DNA from 4 places in the Clostridium sp. CTA-17 genome. Region 1 is predicted to be linked to each of the others. Evidence: predicted binding sites of a transcription regulator. Region 1 holds the regulator's gene; each other region holds the start of a gene.

Evidence for each region. The regulator Rex, encoded in region 1, represses fermentation and respiration genes when NADH is low (regulators of the CRP and FNR family bind a similar motif). The targets are predictions, from matches to a motif close to ATTGTTAANNNNTTAACAAT.
Region 2: a site for Rex is predicted at 5,116-5,135, ahead of ACYUCG_RS10450 (DUF47 domain-containing protein). Genes of this name have one in related genera too.
Region 3: a site for Rex is predicted at 5,839-5,858, ahead of ACYUCG_RS09420 (acetyl-CoA C-acetyltransferase). Genes of this name have one in related genera too.
Region 4: a site for Rex is predicted at 2,022-2,041, ahead of ACYUCG_RS05345 (DUF969 domain-containing protein). Genes of this name have one in related genera too.

Annotation. Positions count from the first base shown of each region.
Region 1 is NZ_BAAABF010000008.1:101,013-108,972, forward strand. It holds gene ACYUCG_RS12650 (zinc dependent phospholipase C family protein) at 134-712, shown strand; gene ACYUCG_RS12655 (TrkA C-terminal domain-containing protein) at 804-1,424, shown strand; gene ACYUCG_RS12660 (ArsR/SmtB family transcription factor) at 1,559-1,918, shown strand; gene ACYUCG_RS12665 (heavy metal translocating P-type ATPase) at 1,934-4,153, shown strand; gene ACYUCG_RS12670 (redox-sensing transcriptional repressor Rex) at 4,620-5,258, shown strand; gene ACYUCG_RS12675 (short-chain-enoyl-CoA hydratase) at 5,522-6,304, shown strand; gene ACYUCG_RS12680 (acyl-CoA dehydrogenase) at 6,350-7,489, shown strand; gene ACYUCG_RS12685 (electron transfer flavoprotein subunit beta/FixA family protein) at 7,508-7,960, shown strand, end outside.
Region 2 is NZ_BAAABF010000005.1:180,818-188,777, forward strand. It holds gene ACYUCG_RS10420 (carbohydrate ABC transporter substrate-binding protein) at 1-131, shown strand, start outside; gene ACYUCG_RS10425 (carbohydrate ABC transporter permease) at 210-1,136, shown strand; gene ACYUCG_RS10430 (carbohydrate ABC transporter permease) at 1,138-2,019, shown strand; gene ACYUCG_RS10435 (TVP38/TMEM64 family protein) at 2,367-3,062, shown strand; gene ACYUCG_RS10440 ((Fe-S)-binding protein) at 3,052-4,164, shown strand; gene ACYUCG_RS10445 (CDP-alcohol phosphatidyltransferase family protein) at 4,325-4,912, shown strand; gene ACYUCG_RS10450 (DUF47 domain-containing protein) at 5,198-5,830, shown strand; gene ACYUCG_RS10455 (inorganic phosphate transporter) at 5,823-6,821, shown strand; gene ACYUCG_RS10460 (PTS fructose transporter subunit IIABC) at 7,145-7,960, opposite strand, start outside.
Region 3 is NZ_BAAABF010000004.1:274,734-282,693, reverse strand. It holds gene prmC (peptide chain release factor N(5)-glutamine methyltransferase) at 1-199, shown strand, start outside; gene prfA (peptide chain release factor 1) at 256-1,338, shown strand; gene ACYUCG_RS09445 (hypothetical protein) at 1,417-2,007, shown strand; gene ACYUCG_RS09440 (L-threonylcarbamoyladenylate synthase) at 2,030-3,082, shown strand; gene rpiB (ribose 5-phosphate isomerase B) at 3,347-3,796, shown strand; gene upp (uracil phosphoribosyltransferase) at 3,841-4,470, shown strand; gene wecB (non-hydrolyzing UDP-N-acetylglucosamine 2-epimerase) at 4,533-5,687, shown strand; gene ACYUCG_RS09420 (acetyl-CoA C-acetyltransferase) at 5,955-7,133, shown strand; gene ACYUCG_RS09415 (ATP synthase subunit I) at 7,813-7,960, shown strand, end outside.
Region 4 is NZ_BAAABF010000002.1:227,363-235,322, reverse strand. It holds gene pcp (pyroglutamyl-peptidase I) at 1-262, opposite strand, end outside; gene ACYUCG_RS05350 (DUF979 domain-containing protein) at 298-1,227, opposite strand; gene ACYUCG_RS05345 (DUF969 domain-containing protein) at 1,240-1,920, opposite strand; gene clpB (ATP-dependent chaperone ClpB) at 2,164-4,764, opposite strand; gene ACYUCG_RS05335 (GTP pyrophosphokinase) at 5,080-6,621, shown strand; gene cls (cardiolipin synthase) at 6,701-7,960, shown strand, end outside.

The DNA of each region.
Region 1 (7,960 bases):
TTTTATACTATAGATAAATCATTAATTAATAATTAATTAATAAATTCAATAGATTTTTGTAATATACTTTTAGTTAATATGAAATACTATATTAATAAGAGACTTTTTTAAAAGAGATTAGAGGTAATAAATTATGTTAATGAACACTCACATTCTTATTGCACAAAATATATTGAGAGATGTTGACGTAGATTTTAAAATAAGTGATAAAAACTTTATATATGGAAATGTAAAACCTGATATGGTTTCAAAATATAAATTAAAGAAGCATTATTTAGATGAATCTTTTGATATGATAGTTAATAAGATAAAAAAATTAGCATCACTTAGTATGTATGATTTTAAAAAGAAATTTTCAGTAAGTAGATTTAGTCAGGAACTAGGAGTTATATGTCATTTTATATGTGATTTTTTTTGCATTCCTCATAGTGAAAGATGGGAATTTAAGCATAGTATGAATAAACATGTTAAATATGAAAAAGAGTTAGCTAACTTTGCTAAAACATATATTCCATCACAAGATGATTTTAAAATATGGGGTAATATGTCTGTGGAGTTTTTCTTAGAAGAAGCTCATAAGATATATAGAAAAAGAGAAAGTTATGAGAATGATATGAAGTATGCATACTTTGCATGCAGAAGTATAGTTAAATATATAAGCGATTCTATAGCTAAAAATACAAAGACAGCTTATTCTGAAGCTATAGCTTAATACAAATATTTCCTTTGATTAATAAAATATGTTAAAATCAATTATATATGTATGTTGATTAAACTAATTTTTATAATAGAAAGGAAATGAGATGGAGAGTAAGGTAAATGAACCTATATATAAGCAAATTGCTTTAGATATTGCAGGTAGAATATATAATAATGACATAAAGGTAGGACAAAAGATACATGGTAGATCTACTTTAGCAAGTAGTTATAATGTATCACCAGAAACAGTTAGAAAAGCCGTTAAGCTATTAGAAGATATGAAAGTGGTATCATCAAGCAAGGGGAGTGGAGTAACAATTATTTCAAAAGATAATGCTTATAATTTCATAAATAGGTTTCATTCAATTGAAAGTGTAACATCTTTAAAACATGATATAGAATCCTTAATGGAAGAGAAAAAGGCTATAGAAAAAAATATAGGCGAAATGATAGATAAAATAGTGGATTACTCTAACAGGCTTAGATATACAAATCCTTTGACACCTATAGAAATAGAATTGCCAAAGGAATGCAGTCTTATAGGTAAAAGTGTTTCAGATTCAAAGTTTTGGCAAAATACAAAGGCAACTATTGTTGCTATAAGGAGAAAAGGAGAGTTAATAATATCTCCTGGACCATATTTGAAATTTGAAAAAGATGATAATCTACTTGTAGTTGGAGAAGAAGACATATTAAAAAAAATAGAAATGTTTTTAAATAAATAATGGAAAAAGGTTGTATCAATAAAATTTTTTGATATAACCTTTTTTAGTTGCATTTTTTGTAAAACAGACATATAATAAAAGTGAACATATGAACAAATGCTCATATGTAAAAATGAATAATAGGAGTTAAGGATATGGATAATAATAAAATAGAAAGTTGTAACTGTTCTTATATCCACCAAGATATATTAAGTAGGGTGAAAGAACATTTACCAAAGGAAGAAGTACTTTATGAATTAGCAGAAATATTTAAAGTTTTTGGAGATTCAACAAGAATAAAAATTTTATGTGCTCTTTTTGAAGGAGAGATGTGTGTATGTGATATGGCAGAATTATTAGGTGTAAGTCAATCAGCAGTATCTCATCAATTAAGAGTTTTAAAACAAGCTAGATTAGTTAAGTTTAGAAGAGATGGTAAGATAGTTTATTACTCTTTAGCTGATGATCATGTTAAACACATATTCAATGAAGGCTTAAATCACGTTTTAGAGTAAAGGAGGTATTTAGACATGAAAGATATAAAGCTTTATTTAGATGGCTTAAATTGTGCGAACTGTGCTGGTAAAATTGAAGATAAAGTTAATAAACTTGATGATGTTGAGGAAGCTGTGCTTAATTTTTCAACAAAACTTTTATTGATAACTCCTAAAGAAGGTGTTTCAGAAGGAGAGTTAGAAGATAAAGTTAAAAAAATAGTTTTAGATTTAGAGCCAGATGTTAAAGTACTAAAGGATAAAAATAGAATGAAACCTTCAGCTAATGCATGCAATGATGGATGTTGTGGAGAAGGAGAATCTCATAAACACAATAATGGAGAGGGAAATTCACATTCTCATGAACATGGACATTCTCATAATCATGGAGGAGTCAACCAAAGCATAGAAAAGAAGGAACTTTTTAGACTAGGTATAGCTTTAGTTTTATTTATAATAGGAATGATAGTTAATTTAGATAAAATGTATGAGTTTATTATCTTTGGTGTAGCTTATATTATAGCAGGTGGAGAAGTTCTTTTAAGAGCATTTAAAAATATTTTAAAAGGACAAGTATTCGATGAAAACTTCTTGATGGCTATAGCCACAATTGGAGCTTTTGCTATAGGAGAATTCCCAGAAGGGGTAGCAGTAATGCTTTTCTATGAAGTAGGAGAAATGTTCCAAGATTATGCTGTAAATAAATCAAGAAAATCAATATCTGATTTAATGAATATAAGACCAGACTTTGCAAATTTAATTGATCTTAATGGAGAGGAAAAAAGAGTATCTCCAGAAAGCGTTAATGTTGGATCAATCATAGTGGTAAGAGCAGGAGAAAAAGTTCCTCTAGATGGAGTAGTTTTATCAGGAGAGGCAACTCTTGATGTATCTGCATTAACAGGAGAATCTTTACCAAAAGAAGTTGAGGCAAAAGACGATGTATTAGCAGGATCAATAAACAAAAGTGGATTATTAAAAATAAAAGTAACAAAAAGTTTTGGAGAATCTACAGTTTCTAAAATACTAGATTTAGTTGAGAATGCAGGAAATAAAAAATCACCAACAGAGAAATTTATAACTAAGTTTGCAAGATATTATACACCAGTAGTTGTATTTTCTGCCTTAGCCCTTGCAATTATTCCGCCTTTAGTAATAAGTGGAGAAGGTTTCTCACAATGGATTTCAAGAGCCTTAATATTCTTAGTTGTTTCATGTCCTTGTGCTTTAGTAGTATCAATACCACTTGGATATTTTGCTGGAATTGGTTTAGCTTCTAAAAATGGTATTTTAATAAAAGGAAGTAACTATTTAGAGGCACTAAATAATGTGGAGAGTATAGTTTTTGATAAAACGGGAACACTAACAAAAGGTACATTTAAAGTTAAAAAATCAGAGAGCACAAGCAAGTTAAGTAATGAAGAATTATTAAAATTAGGAGCTTATACTGAATATTACTCAAATCATCCAATTGCTAAATCTATAGTAAGTGAATTTAATAAAGAAATTAACAAAGCCTTAATTTCAAATTATGAAGAAATTTCAGGAAAAGGAATAAAAGTAGACATTGATGGAGAAACATTCTTAGCAGGTAATTTAAAGTTAATGGATATGTTTAATATAAAGATTTCTTCAATCAATGAAATAGGAACTGTTGTTTATTTAGCAAATGAAAAGAGCGAGTTAGGATATATAGTTATTTCAGATGAAATAAAAGAAGATTCTAAAGAAGCCATAACTGGATTAAAAGAAATAGGAGTTAAGCAAACAATTATGCTAACTGGGGATAATGAGAAGGTTGGAGAAGGTGTTGCTAAAGAAATAGGTTTAGATAAAGCGTATTGTAGTTTATTACCTCAAAATAAAGTTGAAAAATTAGAGCAAATTTTTGAAGATAAGAGTAAAGGTAAAAAAGTTGCTTTCGTTGGAGATGGAATTAATGATGCACCTGTATTAGCTAGAGCAGATATAGGAATAGCTATGGGTGGAGTTGGATCAGATGCAGCAATAGAAGCGGCAGATGTGGTAATAATGGATGACAAGCCAAGTAAGATAATAAAAGCAATAAAAATAGCTAAGAAAACAAATAAAATTGTATGGCAAAATATAATTTTTGCTTTAGGCGTTAAAATTGTAATATTAATATTTGGTGCTCTAGGAATGGCTAATATGTGGGAAGCTGTATTCGGAGATGTAGGTGTAACCCTAATAGCAGTAATAAATTCAAGTAGAATATTAAAAAATAAAAAATTATAAGCGTGAAATTTGTCTAATGTTGTTGACAAGGATTAGTTTTTTTGCTATCTTAATAAGGTAAGAATACTTTCAGGCATAGGGTATAGATTGTAAATAATTCCCTTAAACTTTTATATTAAACATTATGAAATGTTTAAATAGGCTTGTGTGCACGTAGGGTTTTAGCCACGCAAGCCTTATTTTTTTTGTAGAAATTTATTATGAAGTTAAGTTATAATGAAATAGTATAAATTTAATAATATTAATTGCAAAATATAAAAAATGCAATTAAATGTAAAAAATACACTTTAATACATATATTTTTGATAGTGAAACCAAAAGAATGTTAAAATATAGACAAACTTTTTAGGTTATGGTAATATTTTAGAAGGTTAAATTTGTAATTTTATCATTCGATTTTAGAATACAGTCTAAAAAGTAATTGCTTTTTAAAAAAAGAACAATTTTAGAAAGAGGTGCTATTAAAATGGAAAAGAAAAAAGGCATATCTATGGCTGTTATAAAAAGATTGCCTAAATACCATAGATATTTACAAGAATTAATGGAAAATGATGTTGATAGAATATCTTCAAAAGAGTTAAGCGAAAAAATAGGCTTTACTGCTTCTCAAATAAGACAAGATCTTAATTGTTTTGGAGATTTTGGGCAACAGGGATATGGATATAATGTAAAAGAATTATATAATAACATAGGAAGTATATTAGGCCTTACAAGAGACTATAACACAGTTATAATCGGAGCTGGTAACATAGGTCAGGCTATTGCAAACTATAATAGTTTCAATAGATTAGGATTTAAATTAAAAGGTATTTTCGATGCTAATCCAAGAATGTTTGGAATAAAAATAAGAGATGTTGAGATACAAGATGTTGAAAAATTAAAAGATTTCGTAAAAGAAAATGATATTGAAATAGGTATAATCTGTGTTCCAAGAACAAATGCTCAAAAGGTATGTAATGATCTTGTTGAAGGCGGAATCAAAGGTATATGGAACTTTGCGCCTATAGATCTTGAGGTGCCAAAAGATATAAGAGTAGAGAATGTACACTTAAGTGAAAGCATGATGACTTTAGTATATCTTTTAAATCACAATGATGTAAAATAAATTGGTTTTATTTTATAAAAATTTGTTTAATATGGAAAAATAGTATTAGATTTTCAAAAAAATATATTGAAAAATTTACTTTTAAGTTTTATAATTTAATTGAAGTACCGAGTACTTCAATTATTTTTTTTGTCTTTGCTTGTTACAAAATTAACAATAAATTCTGGAAAAAGCATAGGATAAAAAATATTAAGTTGTTAGTTATTAGTTGTTAAGTTATTTAAAACCATATATTCGCTATGGTATATGAGGGAGGAAATACAATGGAATTAAATAATGTAATCTTTGAAAAAGAGGGAAACATTGGGGTTTTAACAATTAACAGACCTAAGGCATTAAATGCACTAAACTCAGAAACTTTAAAGGATTTAGATACTGCTATAGACCATATAGAAAAACAAGATGATATATATGTTGTTATTTTAACAGGTGCTGGAGATAAAGCATTTGTTGCAGGTGCTGATATAGCAGAAATGAAAGATCTAAATGAAGAAGAGGGGAGAGAATTTGGACTTTTAGGTAATAAAGTGTTTAGAAGATTAGAAAAATTAGACAAGCCTGTAATCGCTGCTATAAACGGTTTCGCTTTAGGTGGTGGATGTGAAATTTCTATGGCTTGTGACATAAGAATAGCAACTACAAAGGCTAAATTTGCTCAACCTGAGGTTGGATTAGGAATAACTCCAGGATTTGGTGGAACTCAAAGATTACCAAGAATAGTTGGACCTGGTAAGGCTAAAGAGCTTATTTACACAGGAGATATGATAAAAGCTGATGAAGCTTTAAGAATTGGTTTAGTAAATAAGGTTGTTGAACCAGAGAATTTAATGGAAGAAGCAATGTCAATAGCTAAGAAAATAGCTAATAATGCACCAATAGCTGTTAAGTTATGTAAAGATGCAATTGATAGAGGAATGCAAGTTGATATAGATTCAGCGGTAGTTATAGAAGCTGAAGATTTTGGAAAATGTTTTGCTACAGAAGATCAAACAGAAGGTATGAGTGCTTTTGTAGAAAGAAGAGAAAAGAACTTTAAAAACAAGTAATTTTTTAAACAAAATGGTTGTGTGGATTTAAGGAGGGTAATTAAAATGAACTTTCAATTAACAAGAGAACAAGAATTAGTTAAGCAAATGGTTAGAGAATTTGCGCAAAATGAAGTTAAACCAATAGCTGCAGAAATAGATGTAACAGAAAGATTCCCTATGGAAAATGTTAAGAAAATGGCTAAATTAGGAATGATGGGAATTCCTTTTAGTAAAGAATATGGCGGAGCTGGTGGAGATACTTTATCTTACATCTTAACTGTTGAAGAATTATCAAAAGTTTGTGGTACTACAGGAGTTATAGTTTCAGCTCACACTTCATTATGTGCTTCATTAATAGATCAATTCGGTACTCCAGCTCAAAAAGAAAAATATTTAACTCCACTTGCAAAAGGTGAAAAATTAGGTGCTTTTGGATTAACTGAACCAGGAGCAGGTACAGATGCTGCAGGACAACAAACTACAGCTGTATTAGAAGGAGATAATTATATCTTAAATGGAAGTAAAATTTTCATAACTAATGGTGGAGTTGCAGATACTTTCATAATTTTTGCTATGACTGATAAGAGTCAAGGTACAAGAGGAATTTCAGCTTTCATAGTTGAAAAGAATTTCCCAGGATTCTCAATTGGTAAGTTAGAAGACAAAATGGGTATAAGAGCTTCTTCAACAACTGAGTTAATCATGGAAAACTGTGTTGTTCCAAAAGAAAACTTAATCGGAAGAGAAGGAAAAGGATTTGGAATAGCAATGAAAACTTTAGACGGTGGTAGAATAGGTATCGCTGCTCAAGCATTAGGTATAGCAGAAGGAGCTTTAGAAGAAGCTGTTGCTTACATGAAAGAAAGAAAACAATTTGGTAGATCATTATCTGCATTCCAAGGATTACAATGGATGGTAGCAGAAATGGATACTAAAATCGAAGCTGCAAGATTTTTAGTATATAAAGCAGCTTGCTTAAAAGAAGAGGGTAAACCATATTCTATAGATGCTGCAAGAGCTAAGTTATTCGCTGCAGATGTAGCTATGGAAGTTACAACTAAGGCAGTTCAATTATTCGGTGGATATGGATATACTAAGGAATACCCAGTAGAAAGAATGATGAGAGATGCTAAGATAACTGAGATTTACGAAGGAACTTCAGAAGTTCAAAAAATGGTTATTGCAGGAAGCATATTAAGATAATTTTAGGAGGGCTTTGAGATGAAAATAGTAGTTTGCTTAAAACAAGTGCCAGATACAACAGCTGTTAAAATAGATCCAAAAACAGGAACTCTTATAAGAGATGGAGTTCCATCAATAATAAACCCAGAGGACAAGCATGCTTTAGAAGCTGCATTACAATTAAAAGATAATAATGGAGCAGAAGTAACTGTATTAAGTATGGGACCACCTCAAGCTAAGTTAGCTTTAAGAGAAGCTTTATGTATGGGAGCTGATAAAGCAATTCTTATAACTGATAGAGCATTTGCAGGTGCAGATACATTAGCTACTTCAAAGGCTTTAGCAGGAGCATTAAAGAAATTAGAATATGACATAATATTCGCAGGAAGACAAGCTATAGATGGAGATACTGCACAAGTTGGTCCAGAAATAGCTGAACATTTAAATATTCCTCAAGTAACTTATGTTCAAGGCGTTAAAGTTGAAGAAGAT
Region 2 (7,960 bases), on a different contig from region 1:
AGTTAGACTTTAGACAAGATAGTTTATTTGGACCAGTAGGAAGTATCATAAATAAAGAATTAACAGTTGATGAGTGGATCAATAACTTAGAATCTGATTCACAAACTCTTGCTAAAGAAGTTGTTGAATAATTATTAAGATAAAATAAAATTTATTGAGAAGGAGAGGAGGTTCTTCTCCTTCTTTAAAATTATAGGGGGTGAAATTTCATGAACAGTAATAAAAGAAAAATATTTTTAGCAATGTGTGTGTTGCCTGCACTTATACTATTTACAATATTTATGTTGTACCCAATTGGAAAAGGTTTCATGATGTCTTTATATGAATGGAGTGGGATTTCAGGAGAACCAGTATTTGTGGGGTTAGATAACTTTAAAGCACTTTTGAATGATAGATATTTTAAAGAAGCATTTGGAAATACATTTTTCATAATAGTTTTATTTCCAGCAATAACAATAACCCTTTCTTTATTCTTAGCTGTAGTAATAACTCAAAGTAAGTTAAAAGAAAAGAATTTCTACAGAGTTATACTATTTTTCCCAAATATATTATCAATGGTTGTTATAGGGGTTTTATTTACATATGTTTATGACCCGTCAATAGGAATTCTTAAAGCATTTTTTGAAATGATAGGATTAGATAAGTTAGCAGGTCTGGCATGGCTTGGAGATTCTAAGTTAGTCCTATGGGCATTAGTTATAACTATGGTATGGCAAGCTGTTGGTTATTATATGGTAATTTATATAGCTGGATTAGATGGAATATCACCTTCTCTTTATGAAGTATGTTATTTAGAAGGGGCTTCAGCTTGGCAAAAGTTTAGATATGTAACATTACCGCTTTTATGGGATGTAGTTAGAGTAACCTTTGCATTCTTTATTACGGGGGCACTTAACCTAAGCTTTATATTTGTAACTGTAATGACTAAGGGTGGACCAAATGGAAAATCAGAGGTTTTATTGACATATATGTATAAACAAGCATTTACAAATTCTCAATATGGATATGCTATGGCAGTTGGGGTAACTATATTTGCCTTTGCTATGATCCTTGCATTAATAATCAATAAGTTAAGTGATTCTGATGCAAGGGAAGAAAAGAGAGTAAAAAGATTACAACAGAAGGGAGTGAGATAACATGTTAGAAACTAAAAAGAGAAAAAATGTAGGTTTAGATACTGAGAATAAAACTAAAAAAGTAATATCTAATACATTATTAAGGATTATATTAATAGCTGCAACAATTTTAGTTATAGTGCCAATTATATGGACAATAATGTCTTCTTTTAAAACTACTAAAGAATTCTACGCAAGTCCATGGGCATTACCAAAAAGTTTTGGGTTTGCTAACTATATGACTGCATTTACAGAAGCTAACATGGGAGCTTACTTCTTTAACTCAATATTAGTTACTATAATAGCTATGGTTTTATCCCTTTGCTTAAGTGTACCAGCATCTTATGTTTTAGCTAGACAAAAGTTCTTTGGATGTAGTTTTATAAAGAATTTATTTATGGCAGGATTATTTATCCAACCAGTATATATTATAGTACCTTTATTTACAATATTAGAAAAAATGAAATTGTTAAATAATTTATTTGCACTAGCTCTTGTATATGCAGTGCTAAGCTTACCTTTCTCAATCTATATAATGAGTGGATTTATGAAGGGGATTGCAAAGGATTATGAAGAGGCAGCAATGATAGATGGATGTACTAATCTTCAAATATTAACAAAGATAGTAGTTCCATTAGCTAAACCAGGTATCATAACTATAATGATATTCAACTTTATGAATTATTGGAATGAATATGCTATGGCAATGACTTTCATAACAGATGCAGATAAAAAGACATTACCAGTAGGGTTACAAAACTTAATGGAAGTTCAAAAGTTTGCAACTGACTGGGGAGCATTATTTGCAGGTTTAGTTATAGTAATGGTACCTACAATGGTCATATACTCACTAGTTCATAAAAAGTTAACAGAAGGTGTTAATATTGGTGGAGTTAAGGGCTAAATTTATTAGCATCTAAAAAAGAAAATACTATTATTAAAATAAGAGTAGATGTCACTTTTAGTGAGATCTGCTTTTTTAGTTAAAATAAAATTAAAATTTAAATTTACAATAATCAGTATAGTTATTTAGAATTTTTGCTATATAATTAATTAGTGACTTTAAACTAATAATTTAAGGTTTGCCAATTAGACTTAAAACCTAATAAAAACATTATTATTAATTTAAGCTAATCTTTATTTAAAAGGTTAACTTTAAAATTAAGGTTTAAAGTTTTTTAGATTAACCTTATTAAAAAGTAGAGGTTTATTTTATAATAATGAAATATTGATTTAAATGGAGGTAATAATTTGAAGAAAATAGTTAAACCTTGGGTTGCTACCTTAATTATTTTAATAGCAGCTTTTTTGGTGTATTTTTTTGTTCCAACTGCTAATAGTAAAATAAATCAGATGATATTTTACTTAAGTAGTATGAATTTAGATATGATAAAGGAATATATATTATCTTTTGGAATATGGGCACCTATAACATCATTTTTATTAATGGTACTTCAATCTGTAATAGCACCAATACCAGCTTTTTTAATAACCTTAAGCAATGCAGCTATATTTGGATGGGTTAAGGGTGCTATATTATCATGGAGTAGTGCCATGGCTGGGGCAGCATTATGTTTTTATATAGCAAGAGGATTAGGAAGAGATGCAGTTGAAAAGTTAACTAGTAAATTTGCATTAAAGGATATAGATGGTTTCTTTGAAAAGTATGGTAAACATACTATACTTATAGCAAGATTGCTACCTTTTATATCTTTTGATTTAGTTAGTTATGCTGCGGGGCTTACATCAATGAACTTTTGGTCATTTTTCATTGCTACAGGTATTGGACAATTACCTGCCACAATAGTATATTCTTATGTTGGAGGTATGCTTACTGGGGGAGCACAATTACTTATGAGTGGACTTCTAATTTTATTTGCTTTAAGTATAGCAATATATGTAGGGAAAAAAGTCTGGAATGAGAAAAGAGGTAAAAATGACAAATAAGGAACTAAAGAAAAATTTAGAGGATTGTGTTAATTGTGGACTTTGCTACAAGGTTTGTCCAATGATGAATACTTTTGGAGAAAGTCCTAAAAATATATTAAGAGATATAGATGAGAATAAAATAAGTTATGATGAAATTTCATATTCTTGTATGCTTTGCAATGCATGTACTGAAGCATGTCCAAAAGATATAAACTTAAAAGAAATGTTTCAAAATTTAAGAATAAAATCTTATAGAGAAAATTTTAAAAATACTAGCAAGAAGTTTAATTTAAAGGTTGTTCAAAATCATCAAAAAGGTAGCTTTTCTAAGTTTTTAACATCAAAAAATAATCATAAAAAAATAAAAAGAGTGTTTATTCCAGGGTGTAGCTTAAGTGGATATAACAATGAAATTATTTTTAAAATAAAGGACTACTTAATAGAAAATTTAGGAGAAGTAGAGATACTTCTAAAATGTTGTGGAAAACCTTCAAAGGATATTGGAAACTTAGAATTATTTGAAAGCAATTTAAATGATATAGAGAATAATCTAAAAATTAAGGAAGTTGATGAAATAATAGTAGCCTGTGAAAATTGTTATAAGACTTTTGGAGAAGCTTTTAAAGATATTAAAGTAATAACACTTTGGGAAGTTATAAATGAATTTGGAGTACCAAAGGAACTAAAAAACAAATATTCAGATTTTAAAGAAGAATTTGCCCTGCATGATCCATGTCCTATAAAAAAAGAAGAACAAATTCATGAAGCTGTTAGAAGCATACTTAAAGATTTAGGAATTAAAATAGTAGAATTTGAGAAGAATAGAAGTAAAACTGAATGCTGTGGTTGTGGAGGAATGGTAGGAGTTACAAATAAGGAATTATGGTTAAGTCAAAAGAATAAAAGAGCTAATTCTACAGAATGTGAAAATATAGTTTCTTACTGTGAATCCTGTGTAAATACCTTTAAATCTTCAGATAAGAATGCACTACACATATTAGACTTTATTTTTAATGAAGATGTTATTAATGGCAAAGCTAAAAGCCAAAAGAATATAAGCACAATTAATCAATGGATAAACAGAATTAAATTAGCAAACAAAGTAGGAAAAGAGAGTTAATTTAAAATTGGGGTAGGAACTACCATATAAGCTTGGGGAAACTTGTACCGTTAGGTATATTACCAAGAAGCTTCCACTTCTATAAGGGGAGAGTAGTTTGCATACTTATCTAATAAAAATAAAAGCAAATGAAAGTTTAAAATAGAGGGAGAGAAAAATAATGTTAGATACTTATGGAAGAAAGTATGTAAATCCAATAATAGATTTAGGTGCTAATACATTATTAAAGTTAAGATTAACACCAAATGGTGTTAGTACAATAGCTCTAATAGTAGGAGTTTTAAGTTCGGTATTTCTTTATTTTGATAAATTGATTTTATCAGTAGTTTTTCTTTGGATATCAGGATACTTAGATTCTGTTGATGGTGCTATGGCAAGAAAAAAGAATTTAACTAGCCCTTTTGGAACACTTTTAGATATAACCTTTGATAGAATTGTTGAACTAAGTATAATATTTGTCTTAGCTTTAAAATTTCAGAATAGTAGATTAGAGCTTTTAATATTAACAATGATGATTTTAATATCTATGACTATATTTTTAACAGTAGGAGCCTTAGCTCAAAATAATGGTATGAAGTCTTTTAGATACCAAGCAGGACTTGCAGAAAGATCAGAAGGATTTATTTGTTTTTCACTTATGATTTTATTATCATCTATAAAATTAGATTTAGTAACAAATATATTTTCCTTAATAATATTTATAACCATAATACAAAGAGCTTTAGAAGCTAAAAGACTTTTAAAATAAAATATAATTGAAGTGTTTTTAATAAAATATTAATAAAGTGCTGAGTCATATATAATACAATGTTAAGTGGATTTACATATAATTAATAATATAATAGATTTTTAAATGGTTTTATTTAATTATATTAAATAAAATGAGGTGTATTTATATAATAAATGGATAAAGATACATTCTGTGTTAAGTGTAAGTTAATTAATTAATTGAATGTTAAATTTAAAAAAATATTATGATATACTAGATTTGTTCAATAAAAATTCATAATGAGAACCAGGAGATGAAATACGAATGTTTAACTTAAATCCTAAAGACGATAAATTTTATGATATGTTTATCGATGAAGCAAAAAATGTAGAAAAAGCAGCAGTAATATTAAGTGAAGCCTTAGACGATCTTGAAAATAAAACAAGCCACGTGGCTAGAGTTGAAGAGTTAGAACATAAAGGAGATGAAATAGTTCATAGACTTATAGAAGAGCTGAATAATTCTTTTATAACTCCTATTGATAGAGAGGATATATTTTCTATAACAAAAAGAATGGACGATATTTTAGATTCAATAGAAAGTACTATGCATAGATTCACTATGTTCAACATAAATGAATCTAAAGAAGGTGCTAAAGTTTTAGGAAGTTTAATAGTTGATGCATCAAGAGAGCTAGTATCTTTAATGGAAGAATTTAAACATATGAAAAAGAAAAATAAAGAAATTACAGAAAGAGTAATTTCAATAAATAAAATAGAAAACAAAGGAGATATTTTCTATAGACAAATGATATCAGAATTATTTGATGAAGATGGAAAAACTCCAGTTCTTGATATAATAAAATGGAGAGAAATATACAAATTCTTAGAGGCAACTTTAGATAGTTGTGAGGCTGTAGCCAATATAGTTGAGGGAGTAGTGATGAAGTATGTCTAGTACTTTAGCTGTAACAGTTGTTATTATTCTCTTAACATTAGCTTTCGATTTTATAAATGGATTTCATGATACTGCAACAGCCGTTGCTACATCAATTTCCACAAGAGCTCTTTCACCTAAGGCTGCTATAGCTTTATGTGCTGTATTTAACTTTGTTGGAGCATTTTTAGGAACTGAAGTTGCTAAAACTGTGGGAGATGGTATAGTAGATCAAAGTAAAATACCTCTATGGGTTATTGCAGCAGTTATATTAGGGGCTATTATATGGAATCTTATTACTTGGTATTTTGGAATTCCAAGTAGTTCTTCTCATGCCTTAATAGGGTCTTTAATAGGTGGAGGAATAGCTTATTCTCATTCAATTAACATAGTAAGTTGGGGAACTCTTTTTGATGAAGTAATTCTTTGGCTTATATTATCACCAATTATAGGTCTAATAGTTGGATACATATTTATGATTTTATTAAACTGGGCACTAAGAAGATGCAAACCAGGACCTGTAAATAGAATTTTCTCAAAATTACAAGTGGTTTCAGGAGCATTAATGGCTTTAAACCATGGTGGTAATGATGCTCAAAAATCAATGGGTATAATTACTATGGCACTTTTAAGTGGAGGATTTTTATCTACTTTTGAAGTACCAACTTGGGTTATAGCTTTATGTGCAATTGCAATGGCAACAGGAACTTCAATAGGCGGACAAAAAATAATTAAAACAATGGGAAGTGGCGTTGCTAAATTAAACGCTGTTAATGGATTTGCAGCACAAACTGGGGCAGCAGGAGTTATAGGAATAGCTACTATGTTCCATGCACCTGTAAGTACAACTCACATAATAACAACTACCATAATGGGAGTTGGAGCTTCTAAAAACCCTAAAGCGGTTAAGTGGGGAGTTGCTAAGAATATAGTTTGGGCTTGGATATTAACAATCCCAATAAGCGCATGTATAGCTGCTATAGTAGTTGAAATATTTAAATTTGTATTATAGTTTGAAAAAGTAAGTATATAAATATAATAGAAAATTTTAATTAAAGATTAGATAGAATCATAAAAAGAATTTCTATCTAATCTTTTTTATTTATTAAAAAAATAAAACCATCTATTTTCAGGTGGTTTTAACTTATTGCTTAGTAGTTAAATTTTAATTACTTAAAATACAAAGGTTAGTTATAAAAAGTTAAGAATAAAACTTACAAACATATTCCGAGAATTACTAGATTTCGCTAATAATTTAAATTCTAAAGCTCATCTAGATATTCTCTTCATACTGTTTGTAAGTTTTATTAAGACTTATTTTATATATTAACTTATTTATTTATTTATTTCATTTACAGGTTTCTTTAAGAATCCTATTATTAGGGCAGCTACAACGGAGCCTACTAATATTGATAGAATATATAAAAGAGGATTTCCTTCAACTACTGGAACTACTAATATTCCACCGTGAGGAGCAGGTAAACCTATTTTAAATATCATTGATAATCCTCCTGCTAGAGCTGAACCTATAACACAAGCAGGAATAACTCTGAATGGGTCAGCTGCAGCGAATGGAATAGCCCCTTCAGTTATAAAAGTTAATCCCATTATATAGTTAGTAGCACCAGCATCTCTTTCATCTTTAGTAAATTTATTTTTGAAGAAAGTAGTTGCTAACGCTGTAGCTAAAGGAGGTACCATACCACCAGCCATTATAGCAGCATGTGGATAGTAATTTCCAGAAGATATCATAGCTATACCAAAAGTAAATGCAGCCTTATTTATAGGGCCTCCCATATCTATAGCCATCATTCCACCTAATACTATTCCAAGAATAACTAAATTTCCAGTTCCCATGTTTTGTAACCACATTGTTATGCTATTATTTAAAGCAGTTACAGGTCCAACAATTACTAAGTACATTAAGGCACCAGTTATTAGGATACCAAATAGAGGATAAAGTAAAACAGGTTTAATACCTTCTAATGATTGTGGTAATTTACTAAATATTTTCTTTAATAATACAACTACGTATCCACCAAGGAAACCAGCGATTAATCCACCTAAGAATCCAGAATTACTATTATAAGCGATTAAACCACCAACCATAGCAGGAGCAAATCCAGGTCTATCAGCTATACTTGATCCAAT
Region 3 (7,960 bases), on a different contig from region 1:
AATATTCTATAGAAGAATTATTGATGAATCTTTAGAAGTATTAAAGGAAAATGGTATATTAGCCTTTGAAATAGGACATGATCAAGGTGAGGATGTTAAAAATCTTATGATTGAAAAAGGATACTATGGTGTTAAGGTCATAAAAGATTTAGCTGGTTTAGATAGATGTGTTATAGGAAGAGTAAGCCTTGAAAGATAGCATAGTAGTGTGCTATAATTGTAAAATATGAAAATCTGTATACGGAGTGATAATAGATGATACTTGATAGATTAAATTTTATTGAAAATAAATATGATGAACTTTCAGTTAAGATTAGTGATCCTTCAATAATGGCTAACCAAAAAGAGTGGAGAAAGCTTTGTAAGGAACACGCTGACTTAGAAGTTATAGTTAATAAGTACAAAGAGTACAAAGAAGCGACAGAAGAATTAGAAGCTAACAAAGAGATGCTTTCAGAAGAAAGTGATCAAGAAATGAGAGAGATGATAAACTCTGAAATCAAGGACTTAACAGAAAGAAAAAAAGAATTAGAGGACGAAATACAAATTCTTTTACTACCAAAAGATCCTAATGATGATAAAAACGTATTTGTTGAAATCAGAGGTGGTGCTGGTGGAGATGAAGCAGCACTATTTGCAGCTAATCTTTTCAGAATGTACACTAAATACGCTGAAAAGAATAGATGGAAAGTTGAACTAATGAGTGCAAATGAAACTGACATTGGAGGTTTCAAAGAGGTTGTATTCATGATAAAAGGAGCAGGTGCTTATTCAAAACTTAAATATGAGAGTGGAGCACATAGAGTTCAAAGGGTTCCTGATACAGAAAGTTCAGGAAGAATACATACTTCAACTGCTACAGTAGCTGTTTTACCAGAAGTTGATGATGTAGAAATTGAAATAAACGATAAAGATATTAAAATAGACGTATTTAGAGCATCAGGTAATGGTGGTCAGTGCGTTAACACAACTGATTCAGCTGTAAGAATAACTCACTTACCTTCAGGATTAGTTGTTTCATGTCAGGATGAAAAATCACAGCTTAAAAATAAAGAAAAAGCTATGAAAGTATTAAGAGCAAGATTATTCGAGCAAGCTGAAGCTGAAAGATTAGCTGGTATTGCTGAAGATAGAAAGAGTCAGGTTGGTACTGGAGATAGAAGTGAAAGAATAAGAACTTACAACTATCCACAAGGAAGAGTAACTGATCACAGAATAAACATGACTTTATACAAATTAGATAGTTTCTTAGAAGGTGACATAGACGAAATATTAAATGCTCTAATTACTGAAGATCAAGCTCAAAAGATGAAAGCAATGGGTAATACTGAATTTTAATATACAAAGCCTTACATGAATAATGTAAGGCTTTAAAAATACATAGTTTTAAAATGGTAATTAAAGAGGAATATAATTATGGATATAGATAAAGCTATAAAAAAACAAAAAAAATCATATAAAAGATTCATGTTTGTTATGGTAATACTTCTAATATTATTACCTCTTTTGGTTTGTTTTTTTGAAGTTTATAAGGATTTTCTTATAGTATATTTAATCTTTTTAGAAATTTTTATAGTTATTGTTATGATTAAAAATTTTAATAATATAAGATTAGAATATACTTGTGAAAATGGAATTCTAAGAATAAAACCTAATGTGTTATCTAAATATAAGTATATATACTGCGATAGAGTAGGTTTAGTTCATACAGAAAATGAACTTGAAGATATGAAAATTATAATTGTCTTTACTAACAAAGGAAGAAAAGGTAAATTTGGAAAGCAAGTAGGAGAGTACTTTTGTAAAGTTCATCCTGGACTAAGCAAGGATTATAATAAGATGATTAAATTAAACAAGGAAACACAATGGTATTATATAATAATAAAAAGAGGGGCTTTAAAGAAATTTAAACTTTTAGATGACATTTATAAAAATTGTGTTACAGCAACTTATACAAATGATAGTATTGAAAATATAAAGATCGCAAGAGGTCAGAAGAATTTATAAAAGATGAAGGTGATATTGTTTTATGAAAACAAAAGTACAATTCATAAAAGATATAGATAAAGATATAAAATATTTAGAGGAAGCCGCTGAAATAATAAAAAATGGTGGTATTGGGGCATTTCCTACTGAAACAGTTTATGGATTAGGCGCAAATGCTTTAGATGGAGAAGCTGTTAAAAAGATTTTTGTGGCAAAGGGAAGACCGCAGGATAATCCTTTAATAATACATATAGCTGATAAAAAAGATATAGATAAATATGTTGCTGAAATACCTAAATATGCACAGGAGTTAATGGATAAATTTTGGCCAGGTCCTTTAACAATAATATTAAAGAAAAAAGATATAGTTTCAGATGTTACATCAGCAGGTTTAGATACAGTTGGCGTTAGAATGCCAAATGATGAAATAGCCTTAAAGCTAATAGAACTATCAGGAGTTCCAATAGCAGCGCCATCAGCTAATATATCAGGAAGACCAAGTCCTACAGATATAGAAAGATGTGAAGAAGACTTAAATGGAAGAGTTGATTTTATAATAGGAGCTAAAAAAAGTGAAATAGGAGTAGAATCAACTATAGTAGATGCAACTGGTGAACATTTATGTGTTTTAAGACCTGGAGGCATAACTTTAGAGATGTTAAAGGACATAGATGAAGGAGTATATATAGATAAAGCTATATTAACTACTTTAGATAAAGATACAAAACCTAAGGCACCTGGAATGAAGTATAAACATTATGCACCAAAGGCAAAAGTTAGAATGGTTCAAGGTCCAATAAATAAAATGGTTGAAAAAATTAAAGAAATAGTGCATAATTACATAGATGAAGATTTAAAGGTCGGAATTATGGCAACTGATGAAACAATTTCTATGTACAATGAAGGAATAGTAAAATCATTAGGAACTAGAGAAGACTTAACTTCTGTAACAAAAAATTTATTTGAAATGCTTAGAGCTTTTGATGACTTAGGGGTAGATGTTATAATAACTGAGGCCTTTGAGGAAAAAGATTTGGGCGTAGCCATAATGAATAGATTAAAAAAATCCTGTGGATTTGACATAACAATAGTTTAAGAATATATATGGAAGGAGCTAGATAAAAATGAAACTTTTGAGAAAAAGGAACTGTTTTGAATTTATATTTTTTAAAAATTCTATATTTGTTTTTTTTGAAAGTTTAATATCTTTATTTAGTGTTCTTCCAGTTAATAAAAAAAAGTGCTTTTTTATTTGACTTACTATTTAATTTTTTAAATTAAGTAGTGTTATTAGTCATTGAAAAAGCACTTTTTTTAAAATAATATATTAAAACAAACAGGTATAATGGAGGTTAATGAAATGAAAATAGCAATTGGTTGCGATCATGGTGGATTTAATTTAAAAAACACAGTGATAAAACATTTAGAAGAAAAAGGTATTGAGGTAAAAGATTTTGGTACATACAGCACAGATTCTTGTGATTACCCTGATATATCTATACAGGTTGCAGAAGTTGTAGCTAAAAAAGAATTTGAATATGGTATATTAATCTGTGGAACTGGGATAGGAATATCTATAGCAGCAAATAAAGTTCCAGGAATAAGAGCAGCATTATGTTCTGATACATTTAGTGCTCATGCAACAAGACAACATAACAATGCAAATATTCTAGCTATGGGTGAGAGAGTTGTAGGTCCAGGATTAGCTTTAGATATAGTTGATACTTTCTTAAATTCAGAATTTGAAGGTGGAAGACACCAAAATAGAATAGATAAAATAACAGCTATTGAAGAAAAGTATTCAAAATAATTTGATAAAAAATATTTTTATATAAATTTTAGGAGGAAGATACAATGAGTAAAGTAACAGAAATAACACATCCACTTATATTACATAAGTTAGCTTTTATAAGAGATAAAAATACAGGGTCTAAGGATTTTAGAGAACTAGTAAGTGAAGTTTCTATGCTTATGGCTTATGAGGTAACAAGAAATCTTCCTATGGAAGAAATAGAAATAGAAACTCCAGTTTGTAAAACTAAATGTAAAGTTTTAGCTGGTAAAAAAGTTGCTATAGTTCCAATATTAAGAGCAGGATTAGGTATGGTAGACGGTATGCTACAACTTATCCCAGCAGCAAAAGTAGGTCATATAGGATTATACAGAGATGAAGAAACTCTTCAACCTGTAGAATATTTCTGCAAATTACCACAAGATATAGCTGAAAGAGACATAATAGTTGTTGATCCAATGTTAGCTACAGGTGGTTCAGCTGCAGATGCTATAACTCTTTTAAAGAAAAGAGGAGCTAAGCAAATAAGACTTATGTGTTTAATTTCTTCACCAGAAGGAATAGAGTTTGTACAAAAAGCTCATCCAGATGTTGATATATATGTTGCATGTATTGATGAGAAATTAAATGATCATGGATATATCCTTCCTGGATTAGGTGATGCAGGAGATAGACTATTTGGAACAAAATAGTTATAATTTAAATAGCTACTTATTTTAAGTAGCTATTAATTATTTTTGGAGGTAAATGATTCATGGAAAAGATAAAAGTTTTAACTATCTTTGGAACAAGACCGGAAGCTATAAAAATGGCTCCATTAGTAAAAGAATTAGAAAAAAGACCGGAAATAGAATCAAAGGTTTGTGTAACTGCTCAACATAGAGAAATGTTAGATCAAGTTTTAGAACTATTTGATATAAAGCCTGACTTTGATCTAGACATAATGAAAAATCGTCAAACTCTTACTGGAATAACAAATAGAGTTTTAGAGGGATTAGAAAAGGTATTTACAGAAGAAAAACCAGATATGATACTTGTACATGGTGATACTACAACAACTTTTGCTGGAGGATTAGCAGCATTCTATCAACAAATAAGAGTAGGCCATGTTGAGGCTGGACTTAGAACTTTTGATAAATATTTCCCATTCCCAGAAGAAATGAATAGAAAATTAACAGGTGCTTTAGCTGATTTACATTTTGCTCCAACTAAAGGATCAAAAGCTAACCTTTTAAGAGAAGGAATAAATGAAAACGACATAAAAATTACAGGTAACACTGTAATCGATGCTATGGAACATACTGTAGAAGATAACTATGTTTTTGAAAATGATGAATTAAATAAAATAGATTTTGAAAACAAAAAAGTTATAATGATAACTGCTCATAGAAGAGAAAACTGGGGAGAAGGTATAGAAAATATCTGTACAGCTTTAAATAAAATAGTTGAAGATAATAAAGATGTTGAATTAGTTTATCTTGTTCACTTAAATCCAGTTGTAAAAGAGGTTGTTTATAAAAATCTTGATGGTAAAGATAGAGTACATCTTTTACCACCACTTGATACAAAAGAAACTCATAACTTAATGAATAAATGTTTTATGGTTATGACTGATTCAGGTGGATTACAAGAGGAAGCTCCTCATTTAGGAAAACCAGTATTAGTTTTAAGAGATGTTACAGAAAGACCAGAAGCTGTTCAATCAGGAACAGTTAAATTAGTTGGTACTGATGTTGAAAAAATATTAAAAGAAGCTAATTCACTTATAAATGATGAAAAGGCTTATGCAGAAATGAGTAAAGCTATAAATCCATATGGAGATGGTAAAGCTTCTGAAAGAATAGTAAAAGCTATTTTAAATTACTTTGGAAAAAATGATGAAGAAGTAGAAGAATTTATAAGTAAATAACACTTTGTTAAAAAGTTTAATAAATATAATTTGAATAAATGGTATAAATAGACAGATATTTAGAATATTATAGAAATTTTAATGAAAGAATTCTATAATAAAGCTAAATTATCTGTCTTTTTTTTCGAAAAGAGAAAAAATAATAAAAAAGATTGTTTAAAATTTAACAAAAAATATTGAAAGCTAGTAAATTTATGGTTATAATTAAATCAGTTAGAAAAAATATAGATTTTTGATAAATTTTTACCTAAATGGGAGGTTTTTGATATGAGAGAGGTAGTTATTGCAAGTGCAGTAAGAACAGCATTAGGTTCATTTGGTGGTTCATTAAAGGATGTTCCTGCTGTAGATTTAGGAGCTTTAGTTATTAAAGAAGCTTTAAATAAAGCTGGTGTAAAACCAGAATGTGTTGATGAAGTTTTAATGGGAAATGTAATTCAAGCTGGATTAGGACAAAACCCTGCAAGACAAGCAGCTGTAAAAGCTGGTTTACCAGTTGAAATTCCTTCAATGACAATAAATAAAGTTTGTGGTTCAGGTTTAAGATGTGTTGCTTTAGCAGCTCAAATGATAAAAGCAGGAGATGCTGACGTAATAGTAGCTGGTGGTATGGAAAACATGTCACAAGGACCATATGTTTTAAGAACTGCAAGATTTGGTCAAAGAATGGGCGATGGAAAAATGGTCGATGCTATGGTCAATGATGCTTTAACAGATGCATTTAATGGATACCACATGGGTATAACTGCAGAAAATATAGCAGAACAATGGGGATTAACTAGAGAAATGCAAGATGAATTTGCTGCAAATTCTCAAATGAAAGCAGAAGCAGCTATAAAAGCTGGAAAATTCAAAGATGAAATAGTTCCAGTAGTAATTCCACAAAGAAAAGGTGATCCAATAGTATTTGATACTGATGAATTCCCTAGATTTGGAACAACAGCTGATAAATTAGCTAAGTTAAGACCAGCATTCAAAAAAGATGGTACAGTTACAGCTGGTAATGCATCAGGTATAAATGATGGTGCTGCTGCATTAGTTGTTATGAGTGCTGAAAAAGCAAAAGAATTAGGAGTAACTCCAATCTGTAAAATAGTTTCTTATGGTTCAAAAGGATTAGATCCTTCAATTATGGGATATGGCCCATTCTATGCTACTAAAAAAGCTTTAGAAGGAACTGGATTAACAGTTGCAGATCTTGATTTAATAGAAGCAAATGAAGCTTTTGCAGCTCAAAGTTTAGCAGTTGCTAAAGATTTAGAATTCGATATGAGCAAAGTTAATGTAAATGGTGGAGCTATAGCTTTAGGACATCCAGTTGGAGCTTCAGGAGCTAGAATATTAGTTACATTACTTCATGAAATGATGAAAAGAGATGCTAAGAGAGGTTTAGCAACACTTTGTATAGGTGGAGGAATGGGAACTGCTTTAATAGTAGAAAGATAATAAGTTTACCATTATTATAATATATATTTAAAGATACTATCCTATTTGAGGATGGTATCTTTTTTATTAAAAATTTTTTGTAAATCATGTTTAAATCTAAAAATATATTTAAAAATATGCACGAAATTAATAATAAAAATTCATAGTAAAAATATATAATTTATTTAATTTTATATAAAAAAACATGAATAATAGTAAGAAGAATAGAAAAAAATAGGATTAAAGTGAAGAAAAATATTTAAAATCTTAAATTTTGAAAAAAAAAAATAAAAAAATGTGAATAAATATTAAAAAGGTTATTCAAAACCTTTTAAGTTGTATGTTTTATTCTTAATAGTGGTTTGAAATTTTTTTGATAAAAAAGCCTATAAAAGATACAATTTTATAACAAAAACTTTTAAAAAAGGATTTCAAAATCGAAAATAGTAATCGAAATTTAATTTAAGTTCTTACATAGTAATTTAAAAATTCAGAAAAATGAAATGATAAATTCAAAAACATTCATAAATAATTTATAAAAGAGTAAATGAGAGTTTTTAAGAGTAAAAATGAAGGAAATAGTTAAAATTACTTTAAAATATCAGAATATTAATAAATTCAACCAAAATTTAAATTTTATTAATATTAAATTCGGGAATATAATTAGTAAAGTAACATTGCGGAACTATGGAGGTTATATGTGAACGCTAAAATTAAAAGTTTAGTTTTTTCAATTATGAAGACTAACATTTTATTAACAATAATAGCAACCCTATTAATTAGTTTATTTAATTTTAGATTTGGGGTGGCTTTTTTAGTTGGAAGTATAGTTGCTACAATTAATTTTA
Region 4 (7,960 bases), on a different contig from region 1:
TCGCATCATCCATATTTATAGCTACTCTTTCTGGAGTTACACCAAATCTTCCTCCAGCCTGTCCTACAGAAATAACTACATCTGGTTTAATTTCTTCTATTTTTTCTTCTATTTTTTTAATAGATTTTCCAAAAACTGTAGGTATTTCTAATTTAATAACCTCAGCTTCCTCTATATTTTCTGGTATCATTTTAACAGCTTCTAAAGCTGGGTTTATACTTTCTCCTCCAAAGGGATCAAATCCTGTAATTAATACTTTCATTCTCATACACTCCTTACTTTCTAATACCTAGTTAATTAAAATGCTAAGAAATACATTAAAGCTATATGTATAACTAATAAAATTATAGCAAATAAACTTTGACATTTCATAACCACATTCTTATCTTTTGTCTCTAATAAGGCTGCTGGCATAATATTAAAGTTTGCTGCCATTGGCGTTAATAATGTTCCACAATATCCTGCAGTTAATGCTAAAGCTCCTGCTATGGCTACATTAGCTCCTTGAGCAAATACAAATGGTAATCCTATTCCAACAGTTATAACTGAGAATGCTGCAAATGCATTTCCCATTATCATAGTAAATACAGCCATACCTACACAGTAAGCTATTACGCCTGCTAATATATTTCCTTCTGGAATAAAATTAGATATACCTGATGATATAACATCTCCTACTCCTGCTGCAGTAAATACTGTTCCTAAAGCCGCTAAAAGCTGAGGTAATATACTTGTAGATCCAACTGATTGAACCATCCTATTACTATCCTCTACTAAATGCTTTGGTTTAGCCTTTAATACTAAGAAAGTTGTTATTACAGCTGCAACAGAAGCTATCCCTATGGCAACGGTTCCTGACAAACTTGTAAACTGTGCAATAACTAAAGATCCAACTGCTATTACAATTGAAGGTAAAAAAATCTTATTCTTTAGTTTTTTAGCTTGCATTTCTGCAAAATCTACATTAGGCATCTTTAGGTTTCCTATATTTACTTGTTTACTTGCAGTTAATACTCCTATAACTAAAAGTAAAGCCCCTACTACTACAGGTGGAATAGCTGCCCCAGCTATAAATATAATTGCTAATATGGTCCAAAAGATTGCTGTTCCTATTCTAGTTTTATGTTCCTTGTCTTTTAATGTATCAATTGCAGTATTTAACATTAAAAGTCCTACTATTATATAAAAGATTTCAAGCAATATATTAGAAATCATTTGCATATTCATTAATTATCACCCCTATTTTATCTCTTCTTTGTTCTTTGATAGGTTTCTACTTAGCCTTTTATCTAACAATCTATTTTGTAATACTCCTAATATTAAAGCTATTATAGCTATTGGAACTGAAGCTTTTGCTATCTCTAAAGCATTAACTCCATATCCTAGTTCTTCTAATGTTCCTGCTATTAAAAGAACTCCTGAACTAGCTAAGAATACATTTTGTCCAAAGAAGTTTCCATAGTTGTCCATTGCAGCCGCTGTTCCTTTTATTAAATCTTTATTTTTATCATCTAATTCTCCATATTTACTGACAGCTGCTCCTTGAGCCATTGGATTTATAAGTGGTCTTATAAATTGTGCTTGTCCACTTAATCTTAGTGAAACTGCAGACCCAACTTCTCTAATAAATAAATAGCAACTTAAAAGTTTTCCAGTTGACATATTTTTCATATTTTTTATTAAGGTTATAGCTCTTTCTTTTAAACCAAATCTTTCACACATACCTATTACAGGTAAAGTTAGTATAAATAATGTCATGTGTCTTTGACTTACAAAAGTTGAGCCTAGTTTTTCCAATATTTCATACAAACTCATATGTGCTACTAAGCCAGTTGATAACCCTGCTACTAATACAACTGCTATAGTATCAAATTTAAGTGCGAATCCTATTATTACTATTACTATTCCTATCAGTTCCACTCTTATCTCTCCTTTTTAAATTATAATTTTATATTTATTATTTTTTTATTTTCGTATTTTAAAAATATTATAACCATAAAATTTTCAATTTTCTACAGTTTTTTATTAATATTTTATAAATTTAAAATGTTTTCATTGTTAATTTGTTTTTTATTATCATTTTATTTAAAATATATTTAAAATTACACAAAAATAAGGAACATAGATTTGTTAAACCTATGTTCCTTATAAATTTACTATATTTTATTTTCTAGAAACTATAATTTTTCCATCTACTCCATCTATTAAAGCAACAGATCCATCATAAATTTCTCCTGCAATTATCTTCTTAGCTATTTCAGTTTCTAAGACATTACTTATATATCTCTTTAATGGTCTAGCTCCATATACTGGGTCATATCCTTCTTCAGCTAATATTTCCTTAGCTTTGTCAGTAACTTCAAGAGTTATATTTCTTTCTCTTAATCTATTTTCAACGTCTCTTAAGAAGATATCTATTATTTTCTTGATTCCTTCACTGCTTAAAGGTCTAAACATTATGATATCATCTACTCTGTTTAAGAATTCTGGTTTGAATCTTAACTTCATTTCATTCATAACATTTTCTCTAATATCATCTTCTATACCTTCATTAGATTTATTTTCTAATAAGTATCCACTACCTATATTAGAAGTCATGATTATTATAGTATTTTTAAAATCAACAGTTTTACCTTTATTATCTGTTAATCTACCATCATCTAATATTTGAAGGAATAAGTTAAATACATCATCATGTGCTTTTTCTATTTCATCAAATAATATTACTGAATATGGGTTTCTTCTAACAGCTTCTGTTAATTGTCCCCCTTCTTCATATCCTACATATCCTGGAGGAGGTCCTATTAATCTAGATACTGCATGTTTTTCCATATATTCAGACATATCTATTCTTACTATATTGTCTTCACTATCAAATAAATTTCTAGCTAAAGTTTTTGCAAGCTCTGTTTTACCAACTCCAGTAGGTCCTAAGAATATAAATGATCCTATTGGTTTTCTTTCATCTTTAAGACCTGCTCTAGCTCTTATTACAGCATTAGCCACTGCAGTTGTAGCCTCATCTTGACCTATTACTCTTTCTCTTAATTCTTCTTCTAGTCTTAAAAGTTTTTCTCTTTCACTTTCAACTAGTTTTGTAACAGGAATTCCAGTCCATTTTGAGATTATTTCTGAAATTTCATTTTCAGTAACTTCTTCTTTTAATAAAGCATTTTCATTGTCTTTTTCCATACTTGCTTCTTGTTCTTTTATTTTACGCTCAAGTTCTGGAATTTTTCCATATTTAAGTTCTGCAACTTTATTTAAATCATATTCTCTTTCATATTTTTCAGCTAATCCTCTTGCTTCATCTAACTCAGCCTTTAAGTCCCTAACTGCTGAAATATGAGATTTCTCTTTTTCATATTTAATTGTCATCTCATCATTTTTATCTTGAAGTTCAGCAAGCTCTTTTTCTAAAGAAACTAATCTTTCCTTAGATGCATCATCATTTTCTTTTGATAAAGCTTCCTTTTCAGTTTCAAGCATTAAAATCTTTCTTCTTATAATGTCTAATTCAGTTGGAAGAGAATCTATTTCACTTCTTATCATAGCACCAGCTTCATCTATTAAATCTATAGCCTTATCTGGTAAATATCTATCTTGAATATATCTATGAGAAAGTTTTGCAGCAGCTACTATTGCTGAATCATGTATTCTAATTCCATGGTGAATTTCAAATCTTTCTTTTAATCCTCTTAAAATAGATACAGTTTCTTCAACTGTTGGTTCTTCAACTATTACAGGTTGGAATCTTCTTTCTAGAGCTTTATCCTTTTCTATATATTGTCTATATTCGTCAAAAGTTGTAGCTCCTATACAGTGTAACTCACCTCTTGCAAGCATTGGTTTAATTAAGTTTCCTGCATCCATTGCACCATCTGTTTTACCAGCGCCTACAATTGTATGAATTTCATCTATGAATAAAAGTATTTTTCCTTCTGAACTTTGAACTTCTTTTAAAACAGCTTTTAATCTTTCTTCAAATTCTCCTCTATATTTAGCACCAGCTATTAATGCACCCATATCTAATGAAATAATTATCTTATCCTTTAGTCCTTCTGGCACATCTCCTCTTACAATTCTTTCTGCTAATCCTTCAACTATAGCAGTTTTACCAACTCCAGGTTCCCCTATTAGTATTGGATTATTCTTAGTTTTTCTTGAAAGGATTCTAACAGCTCTTCTTATTTCTTCATCTCTTCCTATAACAGGATCTAATTTATGTTGTTTTACAAGTTCTATTAAATTAGTACCATATTTATCTAAAGCTTCATAAGTTCCTTCTGGATCTTGTGAATCCACTCTTTGACTTCCTCTAACTTCATTTAAAACTTTTAGGAATCCATCTTTAGTTATGTTATTTTTTCTTAAGATTTCTCCTACAGCTCCATTTTTATCTATATCAATCATTGCAAGCATTACATGCTCAACACTTATATATGAATCTTGAAATTGTTTTGAAATTTCTTCTGCCTTTATTAATACTTCATTTATTCTTCTTGTAGCAGTAACCCCTGATGATTGTGCTGCTTCTCCTAAAACCTTAGGCATTCTATCTATTTGAACATGAATGTCTCTTTTTAATGACTCTATGTTAACACCCATTTTTTCAAATATATTAGGAATTAAACCATCTTTTTGATTTACTAATGCTGAAAATAAGTGAATTATATCTAATTGTTGATTATTATATTTAACTGCTATTTCATAAGCATCGTTTAAGCTTTGTTGTACTCTTAATGTCATTTTATCTGCATTCATTTTATCACCTCAATATTCTCTTTTTTGTATCTTATGTAATTATAATACTATAAAAGTCAAAGAAAGTCAAAGTCTATTTTTCACTTTCAGAATTTATTAATTAGTACTGTTTTTTTCTTATAATTTATTATTAATAAATCATTTATATAATTAATATTTAATTATAAGGAGGTTTTATTAACAAATTATTCATTTTTCTAAAAGCACTTATATATAATATTATTTAAAATTACTCTATTGTTATACTTACTATATGTTGGTATTATTAAACTATACTGACTTTACTTATAAACTAACAAGGACGGTGTTTTAAATTTGGAATTAAAAGTTTTTGAATTTACAAAAGGTACTTTAGAATTACTTAAGGATATGAAAAAAGATTTGGCCTATAGCGCAAATTTGCTTGATGATTTTTTCTACTCCTTACTAGAGAACTCTTGTGAAGGATTTTTTAATATATCAACTAGAGTAAAATCTGCTTCTAGTTTAAAAGAGAAAATAATAAGACATAATTATTACATAAAATATGATTCCCCTACGGATTTATTTAGAAACCTATCTGATTTAATAGGTGTCAGAATAGAATGTAGATTTATAGAAGATGAGGAACATATATTTAAATTTATAAGAACAATATTTAATTGCACTAATGAGGATGGATTTTCTTACTCATCGCAAAATCCAAATATATTTTTAGACCTTAGAGAACATCAACCTTTAAAACAAAAAAATGGTTTTGAATTATATAGAATAGATGGATTTATTCTAAATGAAGAAGAAAAGTTTAATTTTGAACTTCAAATAAAATCTATGGTAAATAATTTTTGGGGTGAAATTGAACATAAAATCATATATAAAAACTATAATATGATTTTAGGGGATAAATTTTATAAGAATATACTTAATTCTATTAAAAACAATTTATGTTTAATCGATAATCAACTTCTAACTATATTCAACCATGTTAATTCTCACATGGATAATTCTAATGGTGTTGGATTAAAAAAAGAAGGTATTGAAATTTTACTTTCTAAAATGATATATGATATATACTCTTCTAAAGTAAAACATGATTTAGGTATATCTGTTGATTTTAGAAATGCCTGTGACATAATAATAGATTATATATTTACTAAAAACAATTGTAATACTTCTCAAGAATATTATAATACTTTTGTAAATACCTCAGTAAGATTAAACGAAGTTTTTAAGGATTCCATATCTTTTAAAAACAAATTATCCATAGGTGCTGAGCCTCTATGTTTTGACTCAGAATTTTCTAATTCAATTGGTAATAAACTTGCCCATGCTATGAATTATGATTTTCATTGGAATTTATTCTTTAAAATACTATTTCAAATAGAACCTGGTAACAATAGAGAAGATTTTTATTCATTTATAAGATACTTAAAGACTATTTTTTCTAATAGAGATTCTTATCTAAATCTTTATTTAACTTTTTCAGCGGAAGAAGTATCAGTAATAAAGGAAGATATTTTATTTTCTTTAAATAAGGCATTCTTAGAAATTGACTCTATAAAATTTATTTATAGGGATAAACTTTCTGAAATATTCAATCACATAGATGATTATGTTAAATTCCTATGTGAAGGCATAGATTCTTACGAAAATTATGCAAGTCACAAATATCTTTACACAGAATATCTTTATCTTACTATATTAAGTTCTTTTAATATGGACTTAGATAAGAATTCTATATTAGAATTTGCTAGTGAACTCAAAAATAGCAAATGTAAACTTAGAATAAGCTATAAGGGAATAAAGCTTTTAGCATCTACCCCTGAAAATTGTACTGTCAACATAAATGAACTTTTAGAACAAATATATATAAGGTAACATTTTTAGTTTATCAGTCTAATATATATTAAAAAAATTTAGACTGATAAACTTTTTTAAATACAAAGGAGGAATTCTTATGCACTTATTTTTAAATATAATATTCTTAATAAATATTGTATTTATTATTTCCATAATCTTTATTGAAAGGAGAAATCCACAAACTACTTGGGCTTGGATTTTAATATTAACCTTTCTACCCATATTAGGATTTATAATCTACATTTTATTTGGTCAAAATATTACACGTGAAAAAAACTTTAAGAGAAAAATTCTAGATGACAAAACAAAACAAAAATATTTAAATTCATTTAAGTCTAACTACAAACTAGATGATATTTCTTTAAAATATAAAGACTTAATAATGATGAACTTCAATAATGACAACTCAACCTACACTCAACGTAATGATATAGATTTATATTTTGATGCTAATAGTCTTTTTGAAGAAATGATTGATGAAATAAATAAAGCCGAAAAATTTATTCATATGGAATTTTATATTTTTAAAAGCGACGAAATAGGCAAAAAAATCTTACAAGCCCTAACTAAGAAAGCTAAAGAAGGTGTTGAAGTAAAATTACTAGTAGATTCTATTGGTAACTCTATACACAAAAAAGATATAGATAAATTAAAGGCAGCTGGTGGAGATTTTAAAATATTTTTTCCTGGCTTTTGCAAATATATAAACTTGAGAATTAACTATAGAAATCATAGAAAAATACTTATTATAGATAGCAAAGTAGCTTTTTTAGGTGGCTTTAATATAGGTGATGAGTATCTTGGAAAGGATAAAAATATTGGTTATTGGCGTGATACTCATACTAAAATAAAAGGCCTTGCTATTAATGATCTAGAAGGAAGATTCCTTTTAGATTGGAGTTATGCTAATGAATCAGATTTAGACATAGATTTAAAAAAATATTTTATAAATCCTCATTCAACTGATTTGCCAAAGAAGATTATTGGATCTCAAATAGTTTCTTCTGGTCCTGACCATACTGAACAACAAATAAAAAATGGATATTTTAAAATTATAAATTCAGCTAAGAAAAATTTATTCATACAAACTCCTTATTTTGTCCTTGATGAACCTATGCTTGAAGCTTTAAGACTTGCTGCCTTATCTGGAGTTGATGTAAAAATAATGCTACCTGGTAATCCTGATCATAAATTTATGGGATGGATAGCAAACTCTTATTTTGAATCCTTATTAAATGCTGGTGCAAAGATCTACTTATATGAAAAGGGCTTTCTTCACGCTAAAACCATAGTGGCAGACTCTTCTATATGTAGTGTAGGAACAGCTAACATGGATATAAGAAGCTTTTCTTTAAAC